Regions from separate parts of the Orrella daihaiensis genome, predicted to be linked through region 2. Evidence: predicted binding sites of a transcription regulator. Region 2 holds the regulator's gene; each other region holds the start of a gene.
The links. Region 2 encodes HrcA, which represses chaperone genes, less so after heat shock. Its sites were predicted from a motif close to TTAGCACTCNNNNNNNNNGAGTGCTAA; they were not measured.

Region 1 (7,301 bases), 930 kb from region 2:
GTGCATCGTTGCCCATCGAACCTGTGGCCTCTTCACCGCTTTGCGCCATCGGCTCAAGAATGAATTTCAGATCCTCCTGCGTCCAGCCAAACGCCTGTTCACGATCAAGGCGATCGACATTGGACTGGTGACGGGCCTTGGCCGTTGCTTCAGGTTTGGGCAATGACTCGAGCTTGATGCGCAAACGCTCGATCCAATGACGATAGGGGCGGCTGTTGGCCAACTGTGACTTGATTTCTTCATCATCAATAATGCGACCCTGCTCAAGATCGATCAGGAACATCTTGCCTGGCTGCAGGCGCCACTTTTTAACGATGCGGCTTTCAGCAATCGGTAACACACCCGCCTCGGAAGCCATGATCACCAAGTCGTCTTCGGTGACCAGGTAACGCGCTGGGCGCAACCCATTACGGTCAAGGGTGGCACCGATTTGCTTGCCATCGGTGAAGGCCACCGCAGCCGGACCATCCCATGGCTCCATCATGGCAGCGTGATATTCATAAAACGCGCGCCTAGAAGGGTCCATATGTGCATGCTGTTCCCAGGCTTCCGGAATCATCATCATCATGGCGTGCGCAAGCGAGTAGCCTGACATCACCAGCAACTCAAGGCAGTTATCAAACGTCGCTGTGTCGGATTGCCCGGCGTAGACGATCGGATAGAGCTTACTCAGGTCTTGACCGAGCACGGCAGATTCCATCGTGCCTTCACGTGCGCGCAGCCAGTTGTAATTGCCCTTGACCGTGTTGATTTCGCCGTTATGCGCAATCATGCGATAGGGGTGAGCCAGCGGCCATGCGGGGAACGTATTGGTAGAGAAACGCTGGTGAACCAATGCCAGCGCTGAGACCGTGCGCGGATCGGCTAGATCTCGGTAATACTGGCCAACCTGATTTGCGAGCAGCAGGCCCTTGTAGACCACTGTGCGAACAGAAACAGAGGGCACGAAATATTCAGTACCGTGCGCCAGTTTCATGGCGTGGATGGCATGGCTGGCTTTTTTACGAATTACATAGAGCTTGCGCTCCAAAGCGTCGGGCACCATCACGTTCTCGCCGCGACCGATAAACAATTGGCGAATGACGGGCTCGCACTCTTTGACGGTGGGTGACATTGGCATGTCGGTGTCGATAGGAACGTCACGCCATCCGAGCACGACTTGGCCTTCGGCCACGACTTCGCGCTCGAGCGCTTGCTCACAAGCTAAACGCGATGCGATTTCTTTCGGCAAAAAGACCATCGCCACGCCGTACTCACCTGGGGCCGGCAAGGTGACGCCTTGAGCCGCCATTTCCTCGCGATACAGCGCATCAGGAATCTGAATCAGAATACCGGCGCCATCCCCCATTAACTTGTCGGCACCAACAGCACCGCGGTGGTCGAGGTTCTCGAGGATTTTCAGGCCCTGCGAAATAATCGAGTGGGACGCCTGACCTTTGATGTGCGCCACAAAACCGACACCACAGGCATCATGTTCGTTTGCTGGCGAATAAAGTCCCTGTGGCGAATGGCCAGTCTGGGGACGCGGATGAAAAGTCAAAGGAAATGTAGACATGCGATTGGCTCCCGTTCAACCGCGCATGGTGCAGCGCGGCAGAAGACGATAACCCCATATTTTGTGGGATGCAAGCGAAATAAATAGGGTGCGTCCCCATTTATTTTCATAATCGTTGGGGATGTCTAAAATTAGGGACAGATCATTTAGCTTTTGATATCAATCGACTTTTTGATCTTCGGGGTCAAATTTCCTTGGGCGCCCCCGTCTGCCCGGGGCGACCCGGCGGTTAGCCACTTTGGCAATCTGCTCCAGATATTGCTCAGATCCCAACGCCCACTGCCCGCCAACAGCATGATCAATCCGCTGGCGATCAGCTAGGGAGATACCTTCTGCCAGTTTGACCCGGTAGTTCGCCTGGCGGTCAAAGGGCGTGTTGCCACACCGCCAATACTGCTCATGGTCTGACACCGTGACCAGCCACGGTCTGTCTGATTCAACAATACCGGCATGACCGGCTGCCGATGACCAGGGCCAGGCCTGTGCTTGGGCAGCATAGCCTTGTTCGACCGGCGCAGACTCAACCCAAATTTGTGCGGGTAGCACCCATTGGGGCTCTACCGGGGCACTTTTATATCTGCCCTCGAACACGCTGCCAGTCTTGAGCTCAGGCGCCAGACGCCGCCCAATCGCCTGAATCACACCGGCGAGCGCGCTTTTGTCGGGAGGTGTTACCAGTAATAACAATTGTGTGGGCGACAACGACCAAGCATGCAGCGCGAGCTGGTGGGCTTTCGTGTACTCGCCAAGCCAGGCTGCAACGGCATCTAGCAGCTGTTTTGACTGATCATCGAGCCAATGCTGTGCCAGCGCAGATACGAACCTGACTTGCACGAGTTGAGCCTGACCGGGCACAAATAGCCTGGGCAATCGCATATATGCCTGCCTTTGAATCTATACGTTGTCGCCATTTTCGGAACTTTCGCGACAAAATCAAGTCTTATTAGCACTCTTCCAGAGAGAGTGCTAACATAAAACAAGCGTCCGTAATATTGCTTAGCATTAAGAGACAGGAGCATACCAATCCATGCAAGGCACGATGACTAGAGAATTGACCGTATCACCTCAGGCTCTATCCATGGCGATCGCCAACCCAGGCGCGTTAGGATCGATTGAGGCTTACATCAGTGCAGTCAACCACATGCCCGTGCTTAGCGCCGAGCAGGAGCAGGCGTACGCGCTTGACTTGCGCGACAAGAACGATCTCGATGCGGCGCGGCATTTGATTTTGTCGCACTTGCGACTCGTTGTCTCAATCGCTCGTCAGTACTTGGGCTACGGCCTGGCACATGCTGATTTGATCCAGGAAGGCAACATTGGACTGATGAAAGCAGTCAAACGGTTTGACCCGGACCGCGGCGTGCGTCTGGTGTCCTTTGCCGTGCACTGGATCAAAGCCGAAATCCACGAATTCATTATCCGTAATTGGCGCTTGGTCAAGGTGGCTACCACCAAGGCTCAGCGCAAATTGTTCTTCAATCTTCGCCGCATGCGCCCTGATGGTACGACGCTGGATTCGCAGATGGTTGATGATATTGCCACCGAGCTAAGCGTCAAACCCGAAGACGTGCGCGAGATGGAAGTGCGCATGACCGGGCGCGAGTTTTCTTTGCAAGCACCAGCCGGTGACGATGATCAATTCAGCCCGATAGACTATCTGTCAGACGACGGCGAATACGATCCAACCGAGGTATTGGCACGGCAAGACCATGACCGCCTGCAAACCACGGGACTGTCGCAAGCGCTCGAGATGCTCGATGAGCGCTCACGCCGAATCGTCACGGCACGCTGGCTAGGCGACGATGGCGGACCAACCTTGCACGAACTTGCCGAAGAGTTTGGCGTATCGGCCGAGCGCATTCGCCAGATCGAAGCCGCCGCACTGAAGAAGATGCGCGGTGCTTTGCAAGCTGCCTGACTCTAGACGGGGCGATCTTAAAAATATCGGTTCGATATTGCTCGGACCAACACCGAATTCTCAATAACCCGCTACCATAGTGCGCATGGCGATCAACATGCTCATCTTCGGGCTGGCGGGACTTCTTGTTCTCGTCTGCTTTCTTTCACCATTGGCAAGCGCTTTGCGGATTCCAGCAACGCTGTTGCTGTCCGTCGTTGGTGCGCTGCTGGGCTACCTGATTCACGTACACGACTGGGCACCGGCCTGGTTGGCTGATTCGCTAGTAACACTGCAGGCATTCGAAATACCTTCCGAGACAATCTTGGTGGTGTTTCTGCCAGTTCTGTTGTTTGAAACCGCACTTAACACCAATGTGCGCGGCTTGTTCAACGACATTGCACCCATTTTGCTGCTGGCCGTGGTGGCAGTCTTCATATGTACGGCGTTTGTGGGGTGGGGTGTTTCGTTTGTCTCGAGCTATAGCCTAGCCGCGTGTTTACTGCTTGGCGCCATCATCGCAACCACCGATCCTGCTGCCGTGGTGAGTATTTTCAAGGAAGTGGGGGCGCCGAAACGACTAACGACCATTGTCGAAGGCGAGAGCCTGCTAAACGATGCCGCTGCCATTGCGCTTTACTCCGTGATGCTCGGTGTTGCATCGCACTCGGTTGCAGCCCCTTGGGGAACGGGCTCTGTTTTGGTCAGTTTCATGGAGTTGATGATTGGCGGCGCGATTAGTGGCTACCTGATTGGGCGTCTAGCTTGTGCAGCACTGCCCCTGCTGCGTGGTTGGCCAACTGCGGAAATCTCGTTAACGGTGGCCACTGCTTATATCGCCTACATCATTCCGGAACATTATTTTGGTTGGTCTGGCGTGGTGTCGACCGTCGTTGCCGGCTTGGTCGTGTCGTCCGTTGGACGTACCCGCATGACCCCCACCACTGCGTATGCACTGGCACAGTCTTGGCGTCAATTTGGATTTTGGGCAAGCTCACTGATTTTCTTGTTCGCCGCCATGATGATTCCTCGCTTGCTGGCAAATGCCACCTGGCACGATCTGTTGGTCGTACTCGTTACGATGCTGGCCGCGCTGGCCGCACGTGCGGTGACTGTTTACGGATTGCTGCCAGGCCTGACTGCCATGGTGGGTACGCGGGTAGACAACCGCTACAAAGCCGTGATCTGCTGGGGTGGCTTAAGGGGAGCGTTATCTCTTGCACTGGCTTTGTCAGTGACCGAGCATGACCTTCTTTCCGATGACATCAGCAATTTCGTGGCGATTGGCGCAACTGGATTCGTGTTGTCAACGCTCGTGATTAATGGTTTAACGCTACGACCTCTTATCAACTTTCTTGAATTAAACAAACTCACACCACTGGAGCGTGCTTTGCGCAATCAGGCAGTGGTGATCACCGTCAATGACCTTCAGGCTGAGACCAAGCGAATTGCTGTTGATGAACAAATCAGCCGCCAGGCGCGCGCCAAGATAGATGACGTGTTTGACGCCAGCATCACCAGTGTCACCGACACGCAAATAGGGCAGTTTGATGAACAAGAACGCGTTCGGCTTGGGCTGTCGATGGTCGCGAATCGGCAGAGCGAATTGATACTGGTTGGCTTGGGTGAACAGGGCTTTGATCGACGCACCGCAGAACGTTTGCTGTCGGTGTCAGAACGCATGGAAGACGATGTCAAGGCGCGCGGCATGGCAGGGTTCGAAAAGTCCATCGAGCGCTCACTACAATACCCAAAAACATTCAAGCTGGTATTGCGCCTGCACCAAGCCTTCGGTCTACAGGGTCTATTGGGCAAAGAGCTTGGCCAACGATTCGTGGAGCTTGTTGGTTGGCGCTGGGTGACTAGGCGGCTTATTGCCTTCGCGAACAGTCAGATTAGGCCGATGCTTGGCGACAGTGCTGCCGATACCATTCAGGCGGCTTTACGCGATCGTTTAAGCCGCGTCGAAGAGAATATGCAAGCATTGCGTTTGCAATATCCCAACTTTGCAGAGTGGCTCGAACAAAGCTACCTTGGCCGTCTGGCGCGCACACTTGAACGCTCCCGGTATCGAAAAATGCTGGAGGAGTCGATTATCAACCCCGAGGTTTACGATGATCTGCTCGAGCAACTAGAAGACCGTTGGTCATTTCTCGATCAGGTGCCGCCCATTGATGTAGAGCTTGCGCCCGAGGAGTTGGCGCACCGTGTTCCTTTGCTTGCGGACTTGCCCGAGCAGACGCTACGCAAGCTCACGCGCAAACTAAAAACCAGGCTGACTTTGCCTAACCAGCTGATTCAAGGGCCCAACAAACCAAACCCGTCACTTTATTTCGTGGCCTCAGGCGCAGTGTCTGTGCTGTTGCCAGATGCAACCCACATCGAACTTGGTTCGGGAGAGTTTTTTGGGGAGTTGTACTTACTTAATCAGGACGCGACGGAATTTGAGGTGCGATCACTCGGTTACACCAAACTTCTGGAGCTCACCGCCAAGGATTTCAAATCCATGCTAGCCAATGATGACGGCTTGCGTGAAGCCATTGAAGCAGTTGCCAAACAGCGTTTGCGTGCAATCGAGGTCGGTCGCGCAGAACTGCTTAACTTGACTGGCGCGCAAGCAGACTCTGGGCAATAACAATACTGGCCTCAACCGTGAATTCACCTGCAAGCAACATTGCCTCAATGTCCGCAGTCGGCAAACAGGCAATTTCCATCACTTCGCCATCCTGATTTTTTGGCTTCACGTCATCGGCGAGCACGCAGTCGCTAGTGAGCACCTCTTCATACTGAAAGCCTTCAGGGACTCGGCGCCGCATGCGGTAAATGCTCTGGATCGGCTCTCGCCCCTGTATCTGTGCCTCGCTTAGCCCCGCTTCTTCCGCTGACTCGCGCTCAAGCGCCAGATCATCGCTTTCACCCCGGCCAACCAGACCGCCCACCAGGGTATCCCACATACCAGGGTCGGTCGCTTTGTCCAGTGCCCGACGCGCAACCCAAAGCTTTCCCGTTCTCGACCATGCGTTTAGATGCACTGCCCGTGTTAACAGCCCCAATGGACGCACTGCTCCACGCTCGATGGCTGCGATCGCGTTGTTGTCACACCACACATCAAGCAACTCCCCGCGCCACTTGGGAATACACCCTGCCGAGCGCAACGCTAGCGCCATTTGCGCCATTTGGGTATCCAAATCCCGAGTATCTTCAATCAGCAACTGATTTTGGTGAGCCCGCACAAAACCGCCGTCAAGTAACACTTGGCTTGCCCTCGCGCTGACCTGCCCGCAGACCTTGTCACCGATTAGAAGCGGCAAAGTGCCATCAGCCGGCGCTTGAGCGGCCAAATCATCTAGACGTGCGAGTAGTGCTTTCAGGCCGCTGTTGCTCAAAACTTCACCAAAAAAATCAAGGTTTTCGTAGGGGAATCCCGCAAAACTGGCGCGAATTGTAACTGTCTATGGTTTACAGCCCTAGACCTTGGCTATAATCCACCGATTGATTGATTAATTACAAATTCACATTAACTTATAACTGGCATCGGGGCACTCTTTGTTGTAAGAGCTGCCCGACAAAAGCTGAGCCTATATCAGCTTGCTGCGATGTGCTTTGTCTCGAGGTGAACATGATGAAGTTCAAAGGGTTGGTTGCTGCCTGTGCGTTAACAATGTCTGGCGTTGCCGCCGCTCAAGTTGACATGCCTGGCGGGCCTGCGGTCAATCAGCTTAACCTGACCACGGGCGTGACCCAAATTGCCCGGGATGTCGCTTGGTTGCATTGGATGATGCTCATCATCTGTCTGGTCATCTTTGTGGGTGTGTTCGGTGTGATGTTCTACTCCATCTGGGCGCACCG
Region 2 (7,301 bases):
CATTGGTGCCTATGGTGTCGAGCTAGCGCACAGAGTCCAAGGCGTTCAAGTGTGGGATTTTGAAGGCAGGTGTCGGCGCTGGCTTTCAGTCGAGCAGTGTCAATTCGGCTATCGCGACAGTGTTTTTAAGACAGATGCGGGCAAGCATTGGATGGTTCTGACGGTGCGCTTTGCGTTGCCCAAGATCTGGCAGCCGGTGCTTGATTACCCAGACCTGTGGGAATTGACGCAGCGCGAGTTGGGTACTGTTAGTGCGCAAGAAGTCTTTGATCGGGTGGTTGCGGTGCGCCAGGCCAAATTGCCCGATCCAGCCGTCAAACCGAATGTCGGAAGTTTCTTCAAAAACCCAGTCATTAGCCAAGCGCAAGCAAAAGCCCTTGTCCAGCGTTATCCGACCCTGGTGAGCTATCCGCAGCCTAACGCCAGCGTCAAGCTCGCTGCCGGATGGTTGATTGATCAATGTGGTTTCAAAGGCAAACGTGTGGGGCCCATGGCGGTGCATGATCGCCAGGCACTTGTGCTGGTTAACGAGGGTGGTGCAACGGCTGATGATGTTATGCAGCTTGCCAGTGAGGTCAAGGCCGCTGTCATGCAAAAGTTCGGAGTGGCGCTTGAGATGGAGCCCTCACTTTGGTGAGCCGACGTCAATCGAGACCGAGCACAGCCTGCATGTCGAATAGCCCTTGGTCTTTGCCGCCTAAGAAGCGCGCAGCGCGCATACTGCCCTCGGCGTAGGTGGCGCGACTGCTTGAGCGATGGGTGATTTCAATGCGCTCGCCCGTGCCACAAAAAAATGCAGTGTGGTCGCCAACAATGTCGCCACCGCGAACCACAGAAAACCCGATTTTGCCGTCCTCTCGAGCGCCCGTGTGTCCGTGACGCGCCCAAGTGGCGATGTCATCAAGTGACTCACCCCAGGCTTGTGCGATGACCTCGCCCATCTTTAATGCTGTGCCTGAAGGGGCATCGACTTTGTGCCGATGATGAGCCTCAAAGATTTCGACGTCATAGCCACTGTTCAGAATCTTGGCCGCCACCTCGAGCAGTTTCAGCGTGGCGTTGACCCCCACGCTCATGTTGGGTGCAAACACGATCCCGATTCGCTGGGCTGCCCGCTCAATGGCGGCTTTGCCATCTGCGTCAAATCCGGTGGTGCCGATGACTAGCTTGGTGTTGTGCGCAACGCAAGCCTCGATGTGTTTGAGCGTGCCCTCCGGGCGGGTGAAGTCGATCAGGCAATCGGCTTGGGAGAGTGAAGCCAGGTCGCTTGTGATGGTCACGCCGGTGTTGATGCCGAGCGCCGCACCGGCGTCTTGTCCGAGTGCCTGGCTACTCTCATGGTCAAGCGCGACGGCAAGCGTCATGTCCGGCTGCTTGAGCAAGGTTTCAATTAACATGCGCCCCATTTTTCCGCTGGCGCCGGCAATCGCAAGTTTCATTGGCTTGATCTGTTTCTGTCGTTTGTCTGTCAGGTTTTTGGGTATTGGTTGTATGAGCAAGCGGATTACATCAATTCCTGTGGCACCGCATCGGGTTCATCAGGCAATGCGCCTGGGTCGGTCGACGGCGGGGCATCCGTGATAGTCGAGAAGTCGATGCCAGGCTCAGATTCAATCTGGCCCGTGGCAGCTTGCACTCGCTCACGTTCGAGCGTGAACTCGGCTTGCTCGTCTTTCTCGCGTTCGACGGTTTCTTTGGCGATCTGGAACGGCTGTACCTCCGGTTGCTCGTCACCTTGCCAGCTTACAAGCAATCCGTTACGGAAAAACACGGCAAAGTTACGTTCTTCCACCAGGCCATTTGGTGCCCGGTAAAAATAGGGGTAGTCCCAACGATCCGCATGCAAAACACTGGTCAGCGTAGGCGAACCTAAAGCAAAGCGCACTTGCTCTCGGGTCATGCCCTCGGTCAGTAACCCTACTTGGTCTGTGGTTATCCAGTTTCCCTGCTGAACGCCAACCCGGTATGGAAAGCCCCATTGGTTTGAGCTGCAGCCAGACACCAGCACAGTGACCGCTAACACGGTGGCTCCCAGAGTCGCCCGATAACTTAAACGGGATACGCGCACATCAAACCTCTTTGCTAGTTTTTGCACTAAACCGCTATCATAGGGCAAAGGTCGATTGACCGCATTGAATTGGAGCGCTCGTGGAAATAGAAACCGACCAACACGACCTGAAGTCTGCCGGCTTGAAGGCAACCTTCCCGCGTCTGAAGATACTGGACATCTTTAGGCGCTCCTCAGTCAGGCATTTAAGTGCTGAGGACGTGTATCGCTTTTTGTTGGAAGAGAAAGTCGAGATTGGCCTAGCGACTGTTTATCGCGTACTGACCCAGTTCGAGCAGGCCGGCATCCTGATGCGCAGCCAATTTGACGGTGGCAAAGCGATTTTTGAGCTTAATGATGGCGAGCATCATGACCACCTCGTTTGCACCTATTGTGGCAAGGTCGAGGAGTTTTGGGATGAGGAAATCGAGAGTCGCCAGCACAAGGTTGCTGAAAACCACGGCTTTAAACTAGAAACCCACGCTATGGTGCTCTACGGCATGTGCCATGATTGTCAAAAGGATCAGGGTAAATCCTAGCGTTGCCGTTAAGACTAGGCGCGGGTGCTCGCCAAGAGCTCTTTGGCATGTGAGCGCGTGGTGTCGGTGATATCTACGCCACCCAACAACTCGGCAATGGCCTCGATACGACCTGAGTCATCGAGCAAATCGATTGAAGAGGTCACACCGTCTGCTTTGGTCTTTAGTTTGGCAACTCTGAAATGATGCTGTGCGCAGGCCGCTACTTGGGGTAAGTGGGTGACGCACAAGACTTGATGATTGGCGCCTAGTTGGTTCAGCAAGCGGCCCACCATCTCTGCAACCGCCCCTGAGACTCCGCTGTCGACCTCATCAAACACCAGTGTCGGGATATGCGTGGCCTGACTGGCTACAACGGATAACGCCAGCGAGATGCGTGAGAGCTCGCCGCCGGAGGCAACCTTGCTCAATGAGGACGGTGCCACCCCCTCATGTCCAGAAACCAGAAATGTCACGCGGTCCGAACCATGGGCACTTGGCGTTGAGGGTTCGATTTCAATCACGAATCGCCCGCCCGGCATACCGAGCGATTGCATTTTTTGGGTGACGGTTTTTGCGAGTGTCTTGGCACCTTTGATTCGCGCCTGGTGCAGCACTTGGGCGTGCGTCTCGTATTGGGCCTGCGCAGCCGAGGCTTGCGCCTGAAGGGCAGCAAGATCTTGATCGGCTGTCATGGAGTGCAGCTTTGCTTTGATCTGATCAAAGGTTTCAGGTAACTGCTCGGGTTCGCAGCGGTATTTGCGTGCGGCACTGAATAATGCCTGCATGCGTTGGTCCAGCTCGGCCAAACGCTGTGGGTCGAGCTCCAGATCGTCAACGTAGTGATTTAGATCCGACCGCGCCTGAGATAGCGCGATGTCAGCTGACTCCAGTGACTGCAAAATATCAGTAAGCCGAGCGTCGTGACGGGCGGCATGCCTGATCTGGTCGATTGCTCGCGCCAGGGTGCGCTGCGCCCCGGCCTCATCATCATCGATCGCAGCCAAAGCCGTGGCACTGGCATCGATGAGTGCCTGTCCATTTGAGAGTCGCGCATGCTCCTCACTGACTTGTTGCCACTCACCCGCTTTGGGCGCTAGTTGCTCAAGCTCTTTCACCTGCCAACTCAGCACTTCGAGTTGTTCGGCTATTTTCGCGGCGCCTTGGGTGGCTTGTTCGAGTTTTTGGCGGATCGTTTGCCAAGCGTTCCATTGGTTACGAATGGCTGCCCGCTGATCGGATAACTGCAGGTGTTCATCCAACAGGTCTCGTTGTGCTTCGGCGCGCATCAGGCTCTGGTGAGCATGTTGGCCATGAATATCAACAACCTGTTCACCGATTTCTCGCAATTGCGTCACAGTCACCGGCGCGCCATTGATGTATGCGCGACTTTTGCCGTGCTGATCAATGACCCGCCGCAAAATCAATTCATCATCGTTTTGATCGAGGTCATTGGCTTTGAGCCATTGCATCACCGTGGCAGTGGGCTCGATGATGGCGTGGATGTCCGCACGTTCAGCGCCTGGACGCACCACATCACTTGTTGCCCGCGCGCCGAGTACTAACGACAGGGCATCGATCAGAATTGATTTGCCGGCGCCAGTCTCACCGGTCAGCACATGAAATCCACGTTCGAGTCGCAAGCAAGCTGTCTTGACGATCACGAAGTCGCGAACGCTTAACTCACGCAGCATGTGGCTACTCCGCGTTGTGGCCAGTGGCAGGCAAGCGATTCCAATCGAGCTTCTTGCGTAATGTGGAAAAGAAGCTGTAGCCGCTTGGATGAATGAAACGAATGGTCTTGGGTGCCCGTCTAACAATGATCTGATCGCCGGGCTGCACATTTGACCAAGTCTGCATGTCAAAGTGAACGCTCACGCCGTGTTCGGCGCGCCCGGTACCGATGACCGTCAGACTCAGCGTGCCATTGTCAGGTAACACGATAGGGCGGTTTGACAGCGTTTGTGGCGAGATGGGCACGATGACCATGGCTTGCATACCCGGGTACAGGATCGGCCCAGAGGCTGACAGTGCGTAGGCGGTTGATCCCGTGGGTGTGGCGATAATCAAGCCGTCAGCCCGCAAGGTGTACATGTAGGTGCCATCGATATCGATGCGAAGCTCAATCATGCTGCCGCGCCCGGCTCGATTAACCACGACGTCATTTAACGCGGTATCACTGTAGAGCGATACGCCATCGCGGATCACTTCGCCCGCCAGCAGCAGGCGCTCCTCGGTGTCGAATCTGCCCTGCAGCAGGTCGGCCAGTGCCGCATGAGCATCTTGCAAAGCGATATCGGTGATAAAGCCGAGTCGACCATGGTTGATGCCCGCCAGCGGTACTGCCCAGGGGGCAAGGTGGCGAGCCGCACCAAGCATGGTTCCGTCGCCACCCACCACGATGGCCAGATCAGCCGTTTGTCCAATCTCATCGTAGCTTGCAACTGGCAGATCAGTTAACCCGGAGTTCCGGGCGGTTTCCGATTCGACCAGAACGCGCCGCCCGGCGGCTTGCAGGAGGCTCGCAAGCGATCGCAGGTGATCCGCTAATTGCGAGTCCTGGTAGCGACCGATGAGCGCGATAGTGGCAAAATGCATGCAAGCGACGACTTGTGAGTTAATCTTCCGATTGATTATAGGTTTGAATGAGCTTTAATCGAGTGCAACATGGATGATCGTGCCCAGTCTCTGCTAAAGGCGTTGATCGAGCGGTATATCGCCGACGGTCAGCCCGTGGGGTCGCGCACCTTGTCAAAGATCTTTGACTTGTCCCCCGCGACCATTCGAAATGTCATGGCCGACCTTGAAGATGCCGGTCTGATTCATAGTCCCCACACATCGGCTGGCCGCGTACCCACGCCTAAAGGATATCGGCTATTCGTGGACAGTATTCTGGCGACCCAGCCGTTTGAGCTGTTGCCAGCCGAGCAGATCAAGAGCTTATTGCCCACCGCTGACCCGAACCGGGCAGTGACCGCAGCGGCTTCTTTGTTGTCAAATATGACGCAGTTCGCTGGCGTGGTGCTCACGCCCAAGCGCAGTCAGGTATTTGAGCATGTGGAATTCATCAAACTGTCGGATAACCGGGTTCTGCTCATCATCGTCACCCCGGACGGGGATGTGCAAAACCGGATTTTGTTTATGCCACGCGAGTACACCGGTTCGGAACTCACCGAAGCCGGCAACTTCTTTAACCAGCACTTTGCCGGTAAGCCATTCTCTGAGGTGCGCCAAGCCCTGGCGCGCGAGCTCGAAAGTCTGCGCGAGGATATGTCGCGCCTGATGCAGGCAGCCGTGGACGCCGGTGCGCAGCCGTCTGATGAGTCAGACAGCGTGGTTATCTCCGGTGAAACCCGCCTGCTTGACATCACCGAGTTGGCCTCCGATATGCAGCGACTGCGTCGCACGTTCGCACTGTTCGAGAAAAAAACCGACCTTTTACAGCTGCTAGATGCCTCTAGCCGGGCTCAGGGCGTACAAATCTACATCGGTGGCGACTCGTCGTTAGTACCCATGGAGGATTTGTCTGTGGTCACAGCGCCGTATGGTGTTAATGGCAAGGTAGTTGGTACGCTTGGTGTGATTGGACCAACGCGCATGGCTTATGAAAGGGTTATTCCGATTGTCGACATTACATCTAGGTTATTGTCCAATGCCTTAAGTCACGTTGGTACCCCCACCGGTGGCGAACGACAGTAGTCAAGCGTATTGAGTCATCGATCAGCAAGAAAATGTGAATTCATGGGATTGAGAGGTTATTTTGTCTGCACCCGAAGCACCTGAACCACGTGGGCGTTATTGGCCCGAACCTGCACCAACTCGTTTGAAAGTCTGGCCAGCTCCTTTCAAGGTTGGCAAGGTGGGTGTGCTATTGGTTAATTTGGGCACGCCCGATGAACCCACTGCACCGGCCATTCGTCGTTATTTGCGCGAGTTTTTGTCTGACCCGCGGGTCATCGAGATCCCCAAGTTTGTCTGGTGGCCTATTTTGAATGGTCCGATCCTGCTGGCCCGGCCTAAAAAGCTTGTACACCGGTATGAGGGCATTTGGATGGAGGGTGGCTCGCCATTGCTGGTCTACACCGAGCGCCAAGCTGCTGGCGTGCGCGCGCGTTTGAAAGCTCGTGGTCTAGAGGTTGAAGTCGCCGTGGGCATGCGCTACGGGAAGCCAAGTATTCGTCATGCGATGATGCAATTGCACAACGCAGGCTGTGAGTACATCCTGACTTTGCCGCTTTACCCGCAGTACTCGTCGAGCACCACGGCCACTGTCATTGACGAAGTGACACGCGTGGCTTCGCATCTGCGTGACCAGCCTGCGATGCGCTTTGTTAAACGCTTTCATGTCGACCCGCTATACATCAATCCCTTGGCTGACAAGATTGGTGCGCACTGGGCTGAGCATGGCAAGCCACAAAAGCTGGTGATGAGTTTCCATGGCTTGCCCCAGCGTTGCACCAAACTGGGGGATCCATACTGTCGCGACAGTTACGAGACTGCAGCCGCTTTGGCGGCCAAGCTCGGTTTGGCTGATGATGAATACCTTGTTACGTTCCAGAGTCGATTCGGACCGGCTGCTTGGCTGCAGCCCTACACCGAGCCCACCCTGGAAAACCTTGCCAAGTCGGGGGTCACACGCATAGATGTGGTTTGCCCAGGTTTTGTGGCGGACTGTCTGGAGACATTGGAAGAAATCAGTATCGAGGTTCGAGAGACCTTCATGAATGCCGGTGGCG
Region 3 (7,301 bases), 700 kb from region 2:
AGCCTGTCGGCTTAGTCTGGTTTGGGCTGGCGCGGCGCACCGAGGATGATGTGGTCGTCAGTTCAATCCATCAAGTATTTCCGGGCAATCGACAGGCAGTACGTGAGGCAACCGTCAATTTCGCGTTGATGCATGCGCTGCAGTGGATTGATCAACGGATCTAACTTTTATTTCGCGCGCGAGCTGTTGATGGCATCGCGAGTTTGGCGAGCAGCCTGCGCCGCTTTGTGTTGCCAGTCTTCATCGCGACTGGCGTATAAAATCGCCCTTGATGAATTAATCATCATGCCGGTGCCCATCGGGTTGCAGCCGGCATCGCAGGTGGCTTGAATGTCTCCGCCTTGAGCCCCGATTCCCGGCACAAGCAGCGGCATATCTGCACCCACGCAGGCTCGGACCTGCCTTAATTCGTCGGGAAATGTCGCTCCAACGACCAAGCCGCACTGACCGTTTTGATTCCATTGTGTGGCAACCAGTGTCGCGACATGCAAATAAAGCGCGCGACCATTAACTTGCAGTGCTTGTAGGTCTGAGCCACCCGGATTCGATGTGCGACATAAGACAATGACGCCTTTGTCCTTACGATCAAGATAGGGTTGTGCCGAGTCCATGCCCATGTAGGGATTGATGGTCACGGCATCGGCCTGGTACCTATCGAATGCCTCGCGTGCATAGTGTTCAGCCGTGCTACCAATATCACCGCGTTTGGCGTCAAGCATCAGTACAAGATTTGGGTATTCGGTGCGAATGTACTCGCAGGTTTGTTTCAGGATGTCTTCTGCTCCAAGCGATGCAAAATAGGCAACCTGAGGCTTGAAGCCGCACACATACGGAGCAGTTGCGTCTACGATTCCTTTGCAAAACTGCCAGAGGGCGTCATGGCTGCTGCGGATTGGGTGAGGCAGCTTGTCCATATCAGGGTCAAGGCCCACCATGAGTAGCGAATTCTGTGAATGCCAGGCTTGGTTCAGTTTTTGTGTAAATGTCATGAATGAACTATTCGAATAACAATCAGGCTTGCCCACACCAAAAATGCGGTGGTGAAGGCAACGAATACAGCCGCACTACCTAAGTCCTTGGCGCGACCGAGTAACGGATGTGATTCTAACGAAACTGCATCGGCTAGTGCCTCAATGGCTGAGTTTAGAAGTTCGACGATCAGCACCATCAGAACAACACCGATGAGCAAAATCACTTCGCCCGGATTGCGCCCGAGCCAGAACGCGCAGGGTGCGAGAACGACAGCAAGCACCAATTCCTGACGAAACGCTGCTTCGTAGCGCACCGCGGCTTTTAAACCTTTGTAGGAATAACCGATAGCAGCAGCGATTCGTGAGATACCGCCTTTGCTTTTGAAGGGAGATGGATGGTCAGACACGTTCTAGCCGTCGTGTGAAGTGAGGAAATTTGGTAGCCTCGTGAAGTTCCCACTTGGATAACTACCCGTTGTCGTGTTTTAACACTCTATTGTTTAAAGTGTGCAGCACACACGGTCTTAACCATTGCTAAAAGCGAGTGATATTGACATGCCCATTCTGACTATCAAAATCCCCTCGGGCCACAGCCAAGAACAGAAAGCCGCGCTGCTCAAGGGCTTGACCGATGCGGTGCTTAAAAGCCTTAATGCGCCTTTGCCTTCGATTCGTATCAGCATTGATGAGGTTCCTGCGCAGAACACGATGGTGGCTGGTGTGCTCGGCCAGCCCAATGCATTAGTGCATGCGGCACTGATTGCGGGGCGTACCGAGCAGCTCAAGGCCGCATTGATTGCTGAGATCGCGCAAGCGGTTGAGCGATCGATTGGATTGTCGGCTGAACATACGCGAGTATTGATTCAGGACTATCCAACCACCGACATGGGCGTGGCTGGAGGGATTTCGGCTAAAGCTGCAGGCCGTTGATCAATATCCATGCAGCGTTAACGAGAGGACAAATATGACTGAAGCTGTTTTGTTGGAAACCATCGATCCCCAGGGTGTGATGACACTGACCCTGAACCACGAGCCGACCCGCAACGCGCTGACCGGCACTGGCTTAACCGAGGCATTGTTAGATGCGTTTGCACGCATCGAACGTAATCGTGACATTAAGGTACTGATCCTGACTGCCAAAGGGAAAGTTTTTTCTTCAGGTGGCAAGATTGACGAGATGGCTCGCCAGATTCAACCCGAAGTCTCATCTGCGGCTTTGCGTCAAGAGTACCGGCACGGCATTCAACGTTTGCCGCTCGCGCTACATCATTTAGAGATCCCCACCATTGCTGCGGTTAACGGCATGGCCATTGGCGCTGGTTGTGACTTGGCGTGCATGTGTGACATCCGGATTGCATCGGAAAAAGCGTCTTTTGCAGAGAGTTTTGTGAAGGTAGGGATTATTCCGGGTGATGGTGGAGCCTGGTTCTTGCCAAGAATCATTGGCATGGCTCGCGCAGTGGAAATGTCCCTGACCGGTGAGTCTATCGATGCGCAAACGGCGCTTGATTGGGGTTTGGTATCGCGCGTGGTGCCCGATGAGCAGTTGTTACCCACTGCGACTGAACTCGCTCATAAGATGACCGGCAACTCCCCGGATATCATTCGTTTGACCAAACGTTTGCTCAGGGAAGGGCAACAGGCGTCACTGGCGAATCTGTTGGAGTTGTCCGCTGCTTATCAGGCCATCGCTCACAAGACCCCCGAGCATGCTGCGATTGTTCAAGACTTTATGGCCCGCAAAGCGCAAAAGAAAACATAAGCTAATTAAATCAATGTCTTATGATGCCCTTCACCTAAAAAGTGGAGGGTTTTTTTTCTTGGGGCTTGAAACTCAAAAATTCATCCTTATAATTAGCACTCGTCGAAGGTGAGTGCTAACAGATTGCTGTAGCGATAGCCTTCCAGTTACCAATCCTAAATCTAATTTTGTAACAGGAGTGTTTCATGGCCCTGCGTCCCCTGCACGATCGTGTGATCGTCAAACGCCTGGACAACGAGCGCAAGACAGCGTCAGGCATCGTAATTCCGGATAGCGCAGCAGAAAAGCCCGATCAGGGTGAAGTGCTTGCCGTTGGTCCTGGCAAAAAAGGCGATGATGGCAAGTCTCAGCCACTCGACGTCAAAGTCGGCGACAAAGTTCTGTTTGGCAAATATGCCGGTCAGAGCGTCAAAGTTGACGGTGAGGAAGTACTCGTCATCCGCGAAGACGAGATTCTCGCTGTCATCAGCTAACCCGAACTGAATTCAAGAGGTATATCTCATGGCTGCAAAGCAAGTTTATTTTGGTGATGACGCCCGCTCGAAGATCGTGCGCGGTGTCAACGTTCTGGCCAATGCTGTTAAGGCAACACTCGGCCCCAAGGGTCGTAATGTAGTGCTCGAGCGTTCATTTGGTGCGCCGACCGTCACTAAGGACGGTGTCTCGGTTGCCAAGGAGATCGAACTAAAAGACAAGTTCGAAAACATCGGCGCTCAGTTGGTCAAGGAAGTGGCCTCGAAAACTTCCGATTCGGCCGGTGATGGCACGACGACTGCTACCGTGCTAGCCCAAGCGATCGTGGTTGAAGGCTTGAAGTATGTCGCTGCCGGTATCAATCCAATGGACCTCAAGCGCGGCATCGACAAGGCGGTGGCAGCAGCTGTTGAAGAGCTGCGCAACCTCTCCAAGCCATGCACGACCAGCAAAGAAATTGCTCAAGTTGGGTCGATTTCAGCTAACAGTGACACCTCGATTGGCGAGATCATCGCCAACGCGATGGATAAGGTGGGCAAGGAAGGTGTGATTACCGTTGAAGACGGCAAGTCCCTCGAGAACGAGCTTGACGTGGTTGAAGGTATGCAGTTTGACCGTGGCTATCTGTCGCCTTACTTCATCAACAATCCCGAGAAGCAGGTTTCTGCGCTCGAGGATCCATACATCCTGATCTTTGACAAGAAGATCAGCAACATCCGCGATCTGTTGCCCGTACTTGAGCAGGTTGCCAAGTCGAGCCGTCCGCTGCTGATCATCGCAGAAGACGTTGAAGGCGAAGCGCTTGCTACGTTGGTGGTTAACAACATCCGCGGTATCCTGAAGACCACGGCTGTCAAAGCGCCTGGCTTCGGTGACCGTCGTAAAGCAATGCTCGAAGACATCGCCATTTTGACTGGTGGCACCGTGATCTCTGAAGAGACTGGTCTGTCGCTCGAGAAAGCCACGTTGGCTGAGCTCGGCCAAGCCAAGCGCATTGAAGTTGCGAAAGAGAACACCACCATCATTGATGGCGCAGGTGATCCCAAGTCAATCGAAGCACGTGTGAAGCAAATTCGCACTCAGATTGACGAAGCAACCTCTGATTACGACCGCGAGAAGCTGCAAGAGCGTGTTGCCAAGCTGGCTGGTGGTGTGGCTGTGATTCGTGTTGGTGCAGCGACCGAAGTCGAGATGAAAGAGAAGAAGGCTCGTGTTGAGGACGCGCTGCATGCTACGCGTGCTGCTGTTGAAGAAGGCATCGTGCCTGGTGGTGGTGTCGCTCTGTTGCGTGCCCGTGCCGCCGTTGAAAAAGTCAAAGGCTCTAACGCTGATCAGGAAGCCGGTGTTCGTTTGGTCCTGCGTGCAGTTGAAGAGCCGCTGCGCACAATCGTTGCCAACGCTGGCGACGAACCCAGTGTCGTGGTTAACCGAGTCGTTGATGGCAAAGGCAACTTTGGCTTTAACGCTGCTAGCGGCGAGTATGGTGATCTTGTTGAGCAAGGCGTGCTGGACCCAACCAAGGTGACTCGTACTGCGCTACAAAATGCTGCATCGGTTGCTAGCTTGTTGTTGACGACTGAAGTCGCAGTTTGCGAGGTCGCTGAAGATAAGCCTGCACCAGCCATGCCCGGTGGTGACATGGGTGGTATGGGCGGCATGGGTGGTATGGGCTTCTAAGTCCTTGTTGTCTCCCCTGTCTGAACCCCGGTGGCGAAACCCACTGGGGTTTTTTTTTACAATTTGCAAATCGGCGTCATGCCATCACAACAAAAATAGCAGGGGATAACATGCAAGCAGACTGGGTATGGCTCTGGGTGCCCGTGACAATTCTGGCGGCAGCTTTGCAAACGGGTCGCAATGCCATCCAGCGAGGTCTGACTGAGGAGCTCGGTACGATTGGCGCTACGCAGGTTCGCTTTGTGTTCGGCCTACCTTTTGCATGCCTATTCTTTGGTGTGGCATGGGTGTTTGGTGATATTGCTTGGCCAAGCCTCACTTGGTCGTTTCTGGCGTTTGTCTTGTTGGGGGCGATTGCGCAGATAGCAGCAACCGCGTTGATGCTGGCGGCAATGCAGATGCGCGACTTTGTCGTTGTGACGGTATGGACCAAGACCGAGCCAGTTCAAATCGCATTGTTTGGCCTCATCGTGCTTGGTGAGGTGTTGCGTTTGGACACCTTGTTGGCCATTTGTCTGGCAACGTTTGGGGTTGTCTGGATGGCTTGGCGACCACTGGGATCTGCTAATGGACAGACGGTATCAGCACGTCCCATCCTGCTTGGATTGGCTGCTGCAGCCGGGTTTGCCGTAGCGGCGGTTGGGTTCCGGGGCGCGATCTTGGCGCTGCCAGAAGGAAACTTCTTGGTGCGCGCATCATGGACGCTTGTTTGCGGTCTGATTATTCAGGCATCGATTTTGTTGGCATGGTTGATGTGGCGATCCCCTGAGGTTTGGCACAGATGTATCGGCGCTTGGAGAATATCGATCTGGGGTGGTTTTTTAGGTGCAGCGGCCTCACAGGCCTGGTTCATTGGTTTTGCTTTGACCACTGCAGCCAACGTTCGTACGCTGGCTTTGGTTGAGGTATTTTTTGCGCAGATCGTTTCACGCAAGCTGTTCCAAGGCCACACGACGACCCAGGAAAAAATCGGGATGATATTGATTGTCGCCGGTGTGGGTTGGTTGTTGTGGCTTCAGGCCTGAAGGCGCTTAGAGCAACTTTAAACGCTCTTGCGCCGATTGGGCTGCAGCCGTATTGGGATAGTTTTTGACTATTTTTTCCAGGGTGGCTTTCGCTGCGGTACGTTGATTAAGCTCGAACTCACTACCGGCAATGACAAGCAGTGCGTCCGGTGCTCGGGGGTGATCAGGAAATTTGCCAGCCATGGTGTTGAGCACCGAGATTGCACCCCGATAGTTTTTGTTGGCGTAGTTGGCACTACCCAAGTAGAACTGGGCAGTGGGTGCCAATACGCTTTCTGGATAAAGCGTCAGAAACGCCGATAACGACTCAGCCGAGCCCTTAAAGTCACCTTTGCGGTACAAATCCATTGCGCCATCGAAGGCAGCCTGCTCCTTGCTGTCTTTGGCCTGTTCTGGTTGTTCATTAGAGCCCGAGCCTAGAGCAGCGCGTGGCCCACCCATTTCTTCAATCTGGGCGCGCAATCGGGTCAGCTCTTGTTCGAGCATATCGATGCGGTTGGCGAGCTGTAAACTCGCACGTTGACTCGTTTCTGTCAACGTGCGTAGCTCTTGACGCAACTCTAGTATCGCTTGCCGAGCTTCACTGTCTGTAAATGCATGGCTGACAGGGGTAACTGCAGCCAAGCAAGACGTGACGGCAACAGCAAAAGAAATTCGAGTCAAATGCATCGTATATGCCTCTTTGGTTTATCGCAGGTAAACGATGTCTGCGCGTCGGTTCTCAGCGTAATCAGCTTCGGTGTCACCTAGTGCCTTGGGCTTTTCCTTACCAAAGCTGATGGTCTCAATCTGGGTCTCGCGTGCCCCGATCAGCGTCATCATGCTACTGACCGCTTGCGCACGCCGTTGTCCGAGTGCCAGGTTGTATTCAGCACCACCACGCGCATCCGTATTGCCTTCGATCAGTATTTTTTGTTGTGGATTGGCAGCCAAGTAGCGAGCATGGGTCTCAACCAATGGCCGGTATTGATCGCCTACGGAGTAGCTGTCAAATTCGAAATACACCGAACGATCGGTGGCCAGCACACTGCTTGGGTTAAATGGATCCATCACGCCCGCTGCAGATGCCCCGCCTGCGCCACCACTTCCACCGGCTGCGCCGGCTGCTGGATCATCTAGCGACACGGAACTACAAGCAGCCAAGGCTAGGGCAAGGCCGACAACTGAAAGTGACTTGGCAAGGCGCGATTTCATGAGCTTTTCCTTTTGGGAAGTGCGTTAAACAGTGTTGGTTAGTGCCTACTGCGATTGACCGTATGGCCCCCAGGTTGGTTCCCGGATCTCTCCGTTTAAAACGGATAGTGTCTGACGCATGCGACCATCACTTGAAACACCAGCCAACATGTTACGCCCTCCTTGCTTGGCTGCATATAGGACTTGTTTACCATTTGG

Region 1: the regulator HrcA is predicted to act here: its motif matches at 2,499-2,525, upstream of rpoH (RNA polymerase sigma factor RpoH).
Region 3: the regulator HrcA is predicted to act here: its motif matches at 2,826-2,852, upstream of DHf2319_RS02460 (co-chaperone GroES).

Annotation. Positions count from the first base shown of each region.
Region 1 is NZ_CP063982.1:271,467-278,767, reverse strand. Features, by position in the region: gene DHf2319_RS01285 (glutamate synthase-related protein) at 1-1,555, opposite strand, end outside; gene DHf2319_RS01280 (hypothetical protein) at 1,715-2,431, opposite strand; gene rpoH (RNA polymerase sigma factor RpoH) at 2,595-3,473, shown strand; gene DHf2319_RS01270 (cation:proton antiporter) at 3,571-6,087, shown strand; gene DHf2319_RS01265 (NUDIX hydrolase) at 6,050-6,838, opposite strand; gene coxB (cytochrome c oxidase subunit II) at 7,072-7,301, shown strand, end outside.
Region 2 is NZ_CP063982.1:1,205,026-1,212,326, forward strand. Features, by position in the region: gene murB (UDP-N-acetylmuramate dehydrogenase) at 1-637, shown strand, start outside; gene dapB (4-hydroxy-tetrahydrodipicolinate reductase) at 645-1,439, opposite strand; gene DHf2319_RS05595 (outer membrane protein assembly factor BamE) at 1,505-2,068, opposite strand; gene fur (ferric iron uptake transcriptional regulator) at 2,155-2,586, shown strand; gene recN (DNA repair protein RecN) at 2,601-4,259, opposite strand; gene DHf2319_RS05610 (NAD kinase) at 4,264-5,163, opposite strand; gene hrcA (heat-inducible transcriptional repressor HrcA) at 5,233-6,264, shown strand; gene hemH (ferrochelatase) at 6,326-7,301, shown strand, end outside.
Region 3 is NZ_CP063982.1:502,593-509,893, forward strand. Features, by position in the region: gene DHf2319_RS02435 (CinA family protein) at 1-164, shown strand, start outside; gene pyrF (orotidine-5'-phosphate decarboxylase) at 168-989, opposite strand; gene DHf2319_RS02445 (diacylglycerol kinase) at 986-1,378, opposite strand; gene DHf2319_RS02450 (tautomerase family protein) at 1,527-1,901, shown strand; gene DHf2319_RS02455 (crotonase/enoyl-CoA hydratase family protein) at 1,936-2,733, shown strand; gene DHf2319_RS02460 (co-chaperone GroES) at 2,919-3,206, shown strand; gene groL (chaperonin GroEL) at 3,235-4,884, shown strand; gene DHf2319_RS02470 (EamA family transporter) at 4,995-5,909, shown strand; gene ybgF (tol-pal system protein YbgF) at 5,916-6,578, opposite strand; gene pal (peptidoglycan-associated lipoprotein Pal) at 6,597-7,103, opposite strand; gene tolB (Tol-Pal system beta propeller repeat protein TolB) at 7,149-7,301, opposite strand, start outside.